DNA from 4 places in the Streptomyces sp. NPDC044003 genome. Region 1 is predicted to be linked to each of the others. Evidence: riboswitches for the same ligand, from Rfam matches in the RefSeq annotation. Region 1 holds a riboswitch; each other region holds the start of a gene.

What was found. Region 1 has a riboswitch for cyclic di-AMP ahead of AC07AW_RS26780 (C40 family peptidase). Riboswitches for the same ligand answer to the same signal wherever they lie in the genome.
Region 2: it holds a riboswitch for cyclic di-AMP, as region 1 does, so the genes downstream of both, AC07AW_RS29715 (M23 family metallopeptidase) here and AC07AW_RS26780 (C40 family peptidase) in region 1, are expected to answer to the same signal.
Region 3: it holds a riboswitch for cyclic di-AMP, as region 1 does, so the genes downstream of both, AC07AW_RS35090 (M23 family metallopeptidase) here and AC07AW_RS26780 (C40 family peptidase) in region 1, are expected to answer to the same signal.
Region 4: it holds a riboswitch for cyclic di-AMP, as region 1 does, so the genes downstream of both, AC07AW_RS32875 (transglycosylase family protein) here and AC07AW_RS26780 (C40 family peptidase) in region 1, are expected to answer to the same signal.

What each region holds. Positions count from the first base shown of each region.
Region 1 is NZ_JBWKFA010000007.1:146,471-148,660, reverse strand. Features, by position in the region: gene AC07AW_RS26790 (ATP-dependent Clp protease proteolytic subunit) at 1-553, shown strand, start outside; gene AC07AW_RS26785 (hypothetical protein) at 561-866, shown strand; cyclic di-AMP (ydaO/yuaA leader) riboswitch at 1,267-1,389, shown strand; gene AC07AW_RS26780 (C40 family peptidase) at 1,393-1,869, shown strand; gene AC07AW_RS26775 (ATP-binding protein) at 1,943-2,190, opposite strand, start outside.
Region 2 is NZ_JBWKFA010000008.1:329,289-331,478, reverse strand. Features, by position in the region: gene AC07AW_RS29720 (M16 family metallopeptidase) at 1-552, shown strand, start outside; cyclic di-AMP (ydaO/yuaA leader) riboswitch at 753-917, shown strand; gene AC07AW_RS29715 (M23 family metallopeptidase) at 930-1,700, shown strand; gene AC07AW_RS29710 (GntR family transcriptional regulator) at 1,892-2,190, shown strand, end outside.
Region 3 is NZ_JBWKFA010000013.1:1,074-3,263, forward strand. Features, by position in the region: gene AC07AW_RS35090 (M23 family metallopeptidase) at 11-1,111, opposite strand; cyclic di-AMP (ydaO/yuaA leader) riboswitch at 1,123-1,270, opposite strand; gene AC07AW_RS35095 (PP2C family protein-serine/threonine phosphatase) at 1,472-2,190, opposite strand, start outside.
Region 4 is NZ_JBWKFA010000010.1:200,963-203,152, reverse strand. Features, by position in the region: gene AC07AW_RS32875 (transglycosylase family protein) at 185-892, opposite strand; cyclic di-AMP (ydaO/yuaA leader) riboswitch at 896-1,069, opposite strand; gene AC07AW_RS32870 (transglycosylase family protein) at 1,328-2,190, opposite strand, start outside.

The DNA of each region.
Region 1 (2,190 bases):
TCCGTACTCGAAGCTCCTCGAAGCCCGGATCGTCTTCCTCGGCACACCCATCGACGAGACCTCGGCCAACGACGTCATCGCGCAGTTCCTGCACCTCGACTACGCGGCGCCCGGCCAGGACATCTCGCTCTACATCAACTCCCCCGGCGGCTCGATCAGCGCCATGACCGCGATCCACGACACGATGCGGACGCTCTCCTGCGACGTGGAGACCACCTGCCTGGGCCAGGCCGCGTCCACCGCCGCCGTCCTGCTCGCCGCCGGCACCCCCGGCAAGCGGATGGTCCTCCCCGGCGCCCGCATCACCCTCCGGCAGCCGGCCATGGACGAGCCCCTCCAGGGACAGCCGAGCGACCTCGACATCCACGCGCGCGAACTGCTGAGGCTGCGCGCCCTGGTGGCCGGGATGCTCACCGAGTACACCGGGCAGAGCCGGGAGCGGATCGACGCCGACATCGACCGCCTCAGCGTCCTGGACGCGCCCGCGGCCGTCGCGTACGGACTGGTGGACCACGTGATCACGAGCCGGCGCGACACCGGCGCGGCGCGGTGAGCCGGCCGTGGTGCCCGAGCTGCCGCCGCTGCCCGCGCTGACCCGCGCCGAGGGTGAGTTGATCGACGCGTACCTCGAAGTCGTCGACCTCCTGGGGAAGATCAACCCATCCAGGGGTACGCATACCTATGGGGCGCTGCGCGCGGCACAGGCCCTGGTGGGACGCGCGGAGGCGCTGCGCGAGGCCCTGACGCTCATGCATATGCGGGGCGAGAGCGAGGTCCACGCGGACACTCTGGCGCGCGCCCTACGGGTGTTGGACGGCGAGCGCCGCGCCGACCGCGTCACCGTCCCCCGCACGCGGGCTAGTTGACATTCCGGCATGTCGTGTCGAGGTCCGGTCGGCCGACACGGATCGCAGAATCGCTCCCCCGTTCGGCGTAGTCGACGAGTCGACATATGGGGCGGGTGAGTTGCGCAACAGGTGTACGCATTTGGCGGAATGGGACGTTCCGCCGCTGGTGCGGGGCTCGTCGGTCAAACCTCCGAAGATCACAAAGCCCGCCTGTCCACCCGTATGGATCAGTCGTGAGGAGCCTCACATATCGCCGTTTCAGCTCGGATTTCGCCCTGGTTGTGGGTCAAGATCCCTGTCGACGACAAGCCCCCGCCATCCGCGGCGGGGCGGTCCGGGCGGACGCCGAGTCCTGCCGCTGTCCCGGACGTCTGGTCGACAGGAGTGGATCGGCAGGAGTGGAGGACCCGAGCAGTACGGGACGTACGCGCTGTTTCTCGCAGCGGGGCCGTCCCTTGGGGTGAAGCCGCAGCCGCGGCCGGGCATCTTCGCCAGTCCGAACCCGACAGGTCATCCTTCGCAGGCGGCTGACGAAGGGTTGCGCATGACTGCGCAGATGCACGTCCCGTCCCTGCTGTCCCGGGCCGGAGCCGTCTCGGCTCTCACCCTCGCCGCCGTCGGCGGCACGTTGCTCGCACCAGGTGCGGCACCCGAGGCCCAGGCAGCCACCACATACGCGAACAAGGCACTGAGCGTCGCCGCGTCCAAGAAGGGAGCCCCGTACCGGTACGGGAGCGCCGGACCCTCCAGGTTCGACTGCTCCGGTCTGACGCTCTACGCGTACAAGCAGGCGGGCAAGTCGCTGCCCCGCACCGCGCAGCAGCAGTACAACAACACCCGGCACATCTCCGCGTCCAGCAGACAGAAGGGGGACCTGGTCTTCTTCCACTCCGGCGGGAGCGTCTACCACGTGGGCATCTACGCCGGCAGCGGCAAGATCTGGCACTCGCCCAAGACGGGATCCTGGGTGAAGCTCGACGCGATCTGGACGTCGAAGGTCTACTACGGCCGCGTCCGATGACGCCCGCCGGCCTCTGACCCCGCCCCAGGGGTGCGGTGGCGCCGCCGCACCCCTGCGCCGGGACTCTCACCCCCTAGACGTACGAGGCGGTCGCCGGGGTCCACGGGAGGGTGATCCAGACCGTCTTCCCGCCCTCCTCGGTCGGTGTGACCGAGAGCCGGCCGCCCGCCTCCGCCGCCAGGGAGCGGATGATGACCATGCCCCGGCCGTTGTCCTGCTGGACCGCCGCCGGGAGCCGGCGGGGCCAGCGCGGGTGGCTGTCGGTGACGCCGATGTGGAGTCGCTCCTCGCGCTCCAGACGGACGTCGATGGTGAAGGTGG
Region 2 (2,190 bases), on a different contig from region 1:
CGCGTCTGGCCGGCCCAGGTCCTCGGCACGTACTGCCTCGGCGGCACCCTGACCTCGCGTCTGGACCGGGTCCTGCGCGAGGAGAAGGGCTACACGTACGGCGTGCGGGCCTTCGGTCAGGTGCTCCGCTCGGACGCCGAGGGGAACGGCGCCGCGATGCTCGCCATCAGCGGATCCTTCGACACCCCCAACACCGGCCCGGCACTTGAGGACCTGTGGAAGGTGCTGCGCACGCTCGCAGCCGAGGGCCTCACCGACGCCGAGCGCGAGACGGCCGTGCAGAACCTGGTGGGCGTGGCACCCCTCAAGTACGAGACGGCCGCCTCCGTCGCCGGGACGCTCGCCGACCAGGTGGAGCAGCACCTCCCGGACGACTTCCAGGCCCAGTTGTACGCGCGCCTGGCGGAGACCGGCACGGTCGAGGCGACGGCCGCCGTGGTCAGCGCCTTCCCGGTGGACCGCCTCGTCACCGTCCTCGTCGGCGACGCGGCGCAGATCGCGGAGCCGGTGCGCGCCCTCGGCATCGGTGAAGTGACCGTCGTGACGGGCTGATTCCGGCCCCGAGGCGACAACAGGAGGACCCTGACGACCTAGTTCGTCGGGGTCCTCCGCTTTGTCCGTATTGCAGGTAAGAGTGATCGTTTGCCCTGTGGCATGTCTTACAAAAGGCGTGTCTGGTTGGTGATTGAAAGACGATCCGCATAGCGTCGGTGCGACTGTTCGTCAGTTGCACGTGCCGCATCCGCGGCATCGGACAGTCATCGCCGAGTCCCCGTCAGGCGCGAGCCTGGGGAGCCGGGGACCCACACGTAGTCCCTGGGGTGAATCGGGCGCCTTCGTCTCGACGGAGGGGCTCGTAGGAGACCTTCCTGCTCCGAACCCGTCAGCTAACCCGGTAGGCGAGAAGGAAGGAAAGGATCAGCCTCTACATGGCGTTCACCCGTGCCACCGGGAAGCATCGTGGTCCGAGCCGGATGGCGCGCCGCAGCGTGGGCATCGCCGGCGTCGCGACGCTCGCCACCACCGGCGTCATCGGAACCCTCGCCTCCCCGGCGCTCGCCGCCGACACGGACAACCGCTCCGTCGAGGACACCGGCCTCACCCAGGTGATCACCGAGGACTCCCTCGTCGACCCGATCAACGCCCAGGCCGCCGCCCAGGAGCAGGAGGCCGACGAGGCCATCGCCAAGGCGAAGGCCAAGGCCGAGGCGAAGCGCAAGGCCGAGGCCCGCGCCAAGGAGATCCGCCTGGAGCGCGAGCGCGCCGCCCGCGAGGCCGAGCGTCGCCGCCTGGCCTCCTTCCAGCTCCCCGTCGCCGGCTCGTACGTCTCCACCGGCTACAAGGCCGGCGGCTCGCTCTGGTCCTCCGGCAGCCACTCCGGCATCGACTTCCACGCCGCCTACGGCACCCGGGTCGTCTCCGTCGGCTCCGGCACCGTCGTCGAGGCCGGCTGGGGCGGGGCGTACGGCAACAACATCGTGATCCGGATGAACGACGGCACGTACACCCAGTACGGCCACCTCTCCTCCATCGGGGTCTACGTCGGCCAGACCGTCGAGCCGGGCCAGCAGATAGGCGTCTCGGGCTCGAGCGGCAACTCCACCGGCCCCCACCTCCACTTCGAGGCGCGCACGAGCCCCGAGTACGGCTCGGACATCAACCCTGTCGCGTACCTCCGCGCCCGCGGCGTCCAGGTCTGACCCGGCCTCCGCCGCACACCGCGTCGCAAAAGCCCCGGCTCGTACTGAGCCGGGGCTTTTCGCTGGCCAAAAGATATCCATGGATTCCGCTGGGGCATCGGAAATTCCGGCGCGCTGCAATAGAGTCGCAGATCGGGCGCAGAACAGGCGCCGACGGAATTGACTCGCGCGGACCAAGGCGGAGGTCGGACATGCGCATTCCCGCGCACTCGGTATGCACGGCGATCCGGGACGACATCGTCTCCGGCGTGTTCGAGCGGGGCAGCCGGCTGACCGAGGAGCAGCTCGCCCGCCGGTACGGGGTCTCCCGCGTCCCGGTCCGCGAGGCGCTGCGCACCCTGGAGTCGGAGGGCTTCGTCGTCACCCGCCGCCACGCGGGCGCCCATGTCGCCGAGCCGACCGAGCAGGAGGCGGCCGATCTGCTGGACATGCGGGCGCTGCTCGAACCGCTGGGGGCCGCGCGGGCCGCGCAGCGGCGCACCGAGGCACA
Region 3 (2,190 bases), on a different contig from region 1:
CCGGGTCGTCTCAGAGACTCAGGCCCTTGGAGCGGAGCCAGGCCGCCGGGTCGATGCCGTCGCCGCCGGCGGTGTGGACCTCCATGTGGAGGTGGGCGCCGGTGACGTTGCCGGTGGCGCCGACGCGGCCGATGGTCTCGCCGGTGCTCACGGTCTGGCCGGCGCTGACCAGCATGGAGGAGAGGTGGCAGTACCAGACCTCGGTGCCGTCCTCCAGCTCCAGAACGATCCGGTAGCCGTAGGAGCCGGACCAGCCCGCCGACTTGACGGTGGCGCCGTGGACCGCCTTGAGCGGGGTGCCCGTGGGGGCGGCGAAGTCGAGACCGGTGTGGTAGCCGGAGGACCACATCGAGCCGGCCTGCATGTAGGTGGCGGTGAGGGTGTACGAGGACACCGGCAGCGAGTAGCTGGCGGCGAGCTGGGCGAGGCGCTCGGCCTCGGCCGCCGCTTCCGCCTTCGCCTTGGCCTCCGCTTCGGCCTTCGCCTTGGCTTCCGCCTCGGCCTTCGCCTGCGCCTCGGCGGCCGCCTTCTCCGCCGCGTCCGCCTTCGCCTGCGCCTCGGCGGCGGCCTTCTCGGCGGCCGCCTTCTCCACGGCGGCGAGCTCGGCGGCGTCGGCGGAGGCCTGCTGCTGCTCGGCCTGCTGGAGGATGCGGGCGCGCAGGGCCTCGCCCGCGGCGGGGGCGGCGGCCTGCTCGGTGCGCTCGTCGGCCGCGGTGGTGTAGGTGGCGTCGGTGAGCGGGTTCGGGTTGGCGAGGGCCGCGGTGACCGGCGCGCTGTCCTCCTCGGGGAGGAGGTCGCCGACGCCGGGGAGGTCGTGGGCGTCCGGCAGGTTCAGGTCGGGGAGGTCCGGCAGCGAAATGGCCACCGGGGGCTTCTCCTGCGCGGTGGCGAGGCCGCCCGCGCCGACGGCCGCGATCACGCCGACGCCGAGGACGGTGGAGGAGCGGGCGAAGTTGGAGCGCTGCTTGACGACCCGGTGCCGGCCGCCGGAGCGGCTCTCGGCGCGGAGGGAGCCCTCGGTGGGGTTCCACTCGGTGTCCGGGGCGGCGGGACCCGCACCGCCACCGAAGGCATCGAAGGGGGCTTCGGGTGCGGGGGTGTTGGACGCCACGGGGGCGCGCTCCTTTCCTTCCGTCTCGCCTACCGGGTTAGCTGACGGGTTCGGAGCAGGAAGGTCTCCTACGGGCACGCTCGCACGAGTGCGAAGGGGCCCGATTCACCCCAAGTGGTGGTTCCCCGGTTCCTTTTCAGGATTCGGCGCGTGCGCACGGTGCCGCCTCTTGCGACGGCTGGGACGACCGCACTGCGTTATCGAACGTTAATAGACAGGGGGTCCCGATTCCAAGCCGTTCCCCTTGATCATTCATTGAATTGAGAGGTAATGACCCGACTTGACCCCCCTTCAGAGCGAGCCCGTCAAACACTCGCGATCTGACGTTAAGTCAATTGTTATCGCAGTGACACCCCTCGACTACGCCCGGTGACCGGACTCGCCCGGCGGCACCACCGGCATCGTCCGGCGCCGCTCGGGCTGCCCCGTCGCCGGGCGGCTCACCGCGAGCAGCGCCATGTCGTCGGTCGACCCGCCGCCCGTGTGGAGCCGTACGTCGTCCACGAGCGCGTCGAGCAGCTCCTCGGGCCCCGGAAAGATCCGCCCGGCGAGCCGCGCCGCCGGATCGTAGAAGACGCCCTGCGCGTTCCGCGCCTCCGAGAGGCCGTCCGTGTAGAAGAGCAGCGTCGCGCCCGGCGGGAACAGTCGCGCCTCGGCCCGGTCCGGCCACGCCGCCAGGTCGCCCATGCCGAGCGGCAGCGCCGCCTCGCCCGGCTCCAGCGAGTCGAGGCGCCCGTCCGCGTGCAGCATCAGCGGCGGCGGGTGCCCGCGGTTGACGACCCGTACGAAACCGTCGAAGGTCCCGCTCCCGTCGGCGCGCGGGATCTCGGCGAGCACCGCCGTGGTGAACCCCTCGAAGGCGTCGAGCCCGTGCCGGCGGGTGCCCTCCCGGGCCAGCGCCCGTTCGAGGCGCTGCGCCACGCCCTCCAGGTTCCGCTCCTGCTCCGCCGCCTCCCGGAAGGCCCCGATGACGACGGCGACGGCCTCCACCGCGTCCATCCCCTTGCCCCGGACGTCCCCGACCACGAGCCGCACCCCGTGCGGGGTGTCCTGGACGGCGAACAGGTCCCCGCCGATGA
Region 4 (2,190 bases), on a different contig from region 1:
CCAAGGGCACGCATCCCGGGACGAAGGACCCCAGATCTACTGGACGGTAACCGTGGAGTGCTCCCGGAAAAGGGGAAACCCCGGTCCGGCGCGCACGGGGGAAGGGGCACGCCGGACCGGGGTGGTCACCGCGGGAGGGTCGTCGGGGCCGCGTGAGCCGCCGGACTCACGCGAGCCGCCGGGCTCACTTCAGGTGGAGCTGCTGACCCGGGTAGATGAGGTCGGCGTTCTCGACGACGCCCTTGTTCAGCTCGAAGAGCTTGGCCCAGCCGCCCTTGACGCCGTGCGCCTGGGCGATCTTGCTGAGGGTGTCGCCGGCGACGACCTTGTACTCGCCGTCACCCTTCTTGACCTTCTTGCCGGTCGGGGTGGTGACGGTCTTGGGGGCCTTGCGCTGCTCGCTGCGGGTGGTCGGCTGCTCGGCGCGACGCTCCTGCTGCTTCGGGGCGGCCTGCTGCGGGGCGGCCTGCTGGGGCGCGCTCTGCTGCGGGGCGGTCTCGGCGGCGCCGCCGTCGTAGGAGGCGCTGGAGAGGCCGACGCCGCAGCTCGGCCAGGCACCCTTGCCCTGGCCCGCGAGGACCTTCTCGGCGATGGTGATCTGCTGGGCCTTCGAGGCCAGGTCGGCGCGCGGGGCGTAGGCGGTGCCACCGAAGGCGGCCCAGGTGGAGTTGGTGAACTGCAGGCCGCCGTAGAAGCCGTTGCCGGTGTTGATGGACCAGTTGCCGCCGGACTCGCACTGGGCGACGGTGTCCCACTCGGCGGTGGTGGCGGCCGAGGCGGTGCCCGCGGTCAGCAGCGGGGCGGCGACGGCGACACCGGTGACGCCGACGAGCGCGGCGACCTGGGTGGCCTTGGAGGGACGACGGTGTTTGCCCTTGGCGGAAAACAGCATGGGGATTCTCCTCACCGACGCCTGTGAGGTGAGCTGTCGGGTTCGGGCCGGAAAGTTGCCCGGCCGCGTGTCCTTGCACGCGGCTTCACCCCAAGCCGATCGTCGGCCGTCTGTCTCAACGGCCGGGACCGGCACTTACCTTGGGTCCCCCACTCCTGCCTTCGGCGCTTGCGCGACGACTGTTCCCATCGGCCGACGGCAGGATTCGGCGTTTCGGTCGACGGGGCCCGCGGTGGCGAGCGGTGACGACCGTAGACACAGACCCACCGGAAGTTCAAAGAGGCTCATTGCGGAAAAATCGCCCCTACTTGCCCTCCGGTGGGCGGTGTTTGCGCAGGTGAGAGGTGACAGAAGCAAAGTTTGCGGACGTGACACGCCAGTTGGGACGAAGAGACCCATGTCTCACTTGCCCAGAACCGGACATAAGCCCGCGAACTAGCCCGCCGTCGCCGTCGAACCGGCCGTCAGGTCGAGGCTCTGACCAGGCAGGATGAGGTTCGGATCGGTGCCCACCGTGTGCTTGTTGGCGTCGTAGAGGGCGGTCCAGCCTCCGGGGAGTTCGTTCTCCTCCGCAATTCCGGACAGGCTGTCACCCGGCTGCACGGTGTACTCGCCCGAAGTGCCCTGACTGTCCGTTGCGCCCGAATTCTTCGCTTCGTCAGTCACCGGCGTGGCGTCGACCTCCTCCCCGGACTTGTCCACACCCGAAGCGTGTCGACCGGTTTCGGACGAGCCGCCCGTTGTGTCGGATTCCTCCGGGGCGGCCTCGCCCCGGTGCTTACCGGTGCCGGGCATGGCCGACGGCACGTCACCCTTCGGCGTCTCGGACGAATCCGGCGTACCGGGCGTAACGGACGCGTCGGGGGTGACCGGGGTCGCGGGAGTGGTGGGCGTCGCCGGGGTGGCGGGCGTGGCGGAGGTCGCCGGGGCGGTCGGCGTGGCGGGCGTCGCCGGGGTGGCGGGCGTCGCGGACGCGGCGGACCGGCCCGCGGCCGAGCCTTCGTTCCCCGTGGTGCGGTTGGACTCGGGGAGGGGGCCCGTGGGGGTGGTCGGGACGGCGGCCGGGCCGGGGTTCACGCCGGTGGCCTTGCCGTCGTTCTTCAGGCCGGCGATCGGCGCGCAGGTGGCCCACTCGTCGCTGCCCTTGGCGAGCGCCTTCTCGGCCATCGCGATCTGCTGGGCACGGCTGGCCAGGTCGGGGCTGGGCGCGTACGTGAGGCCGCCGTTCCGCTCCCAGCTGTCCTGGGTGAACTGGAGGCCGCCGTACATGCCGTTGCCGAAGTTGGCGCTCCACTGGC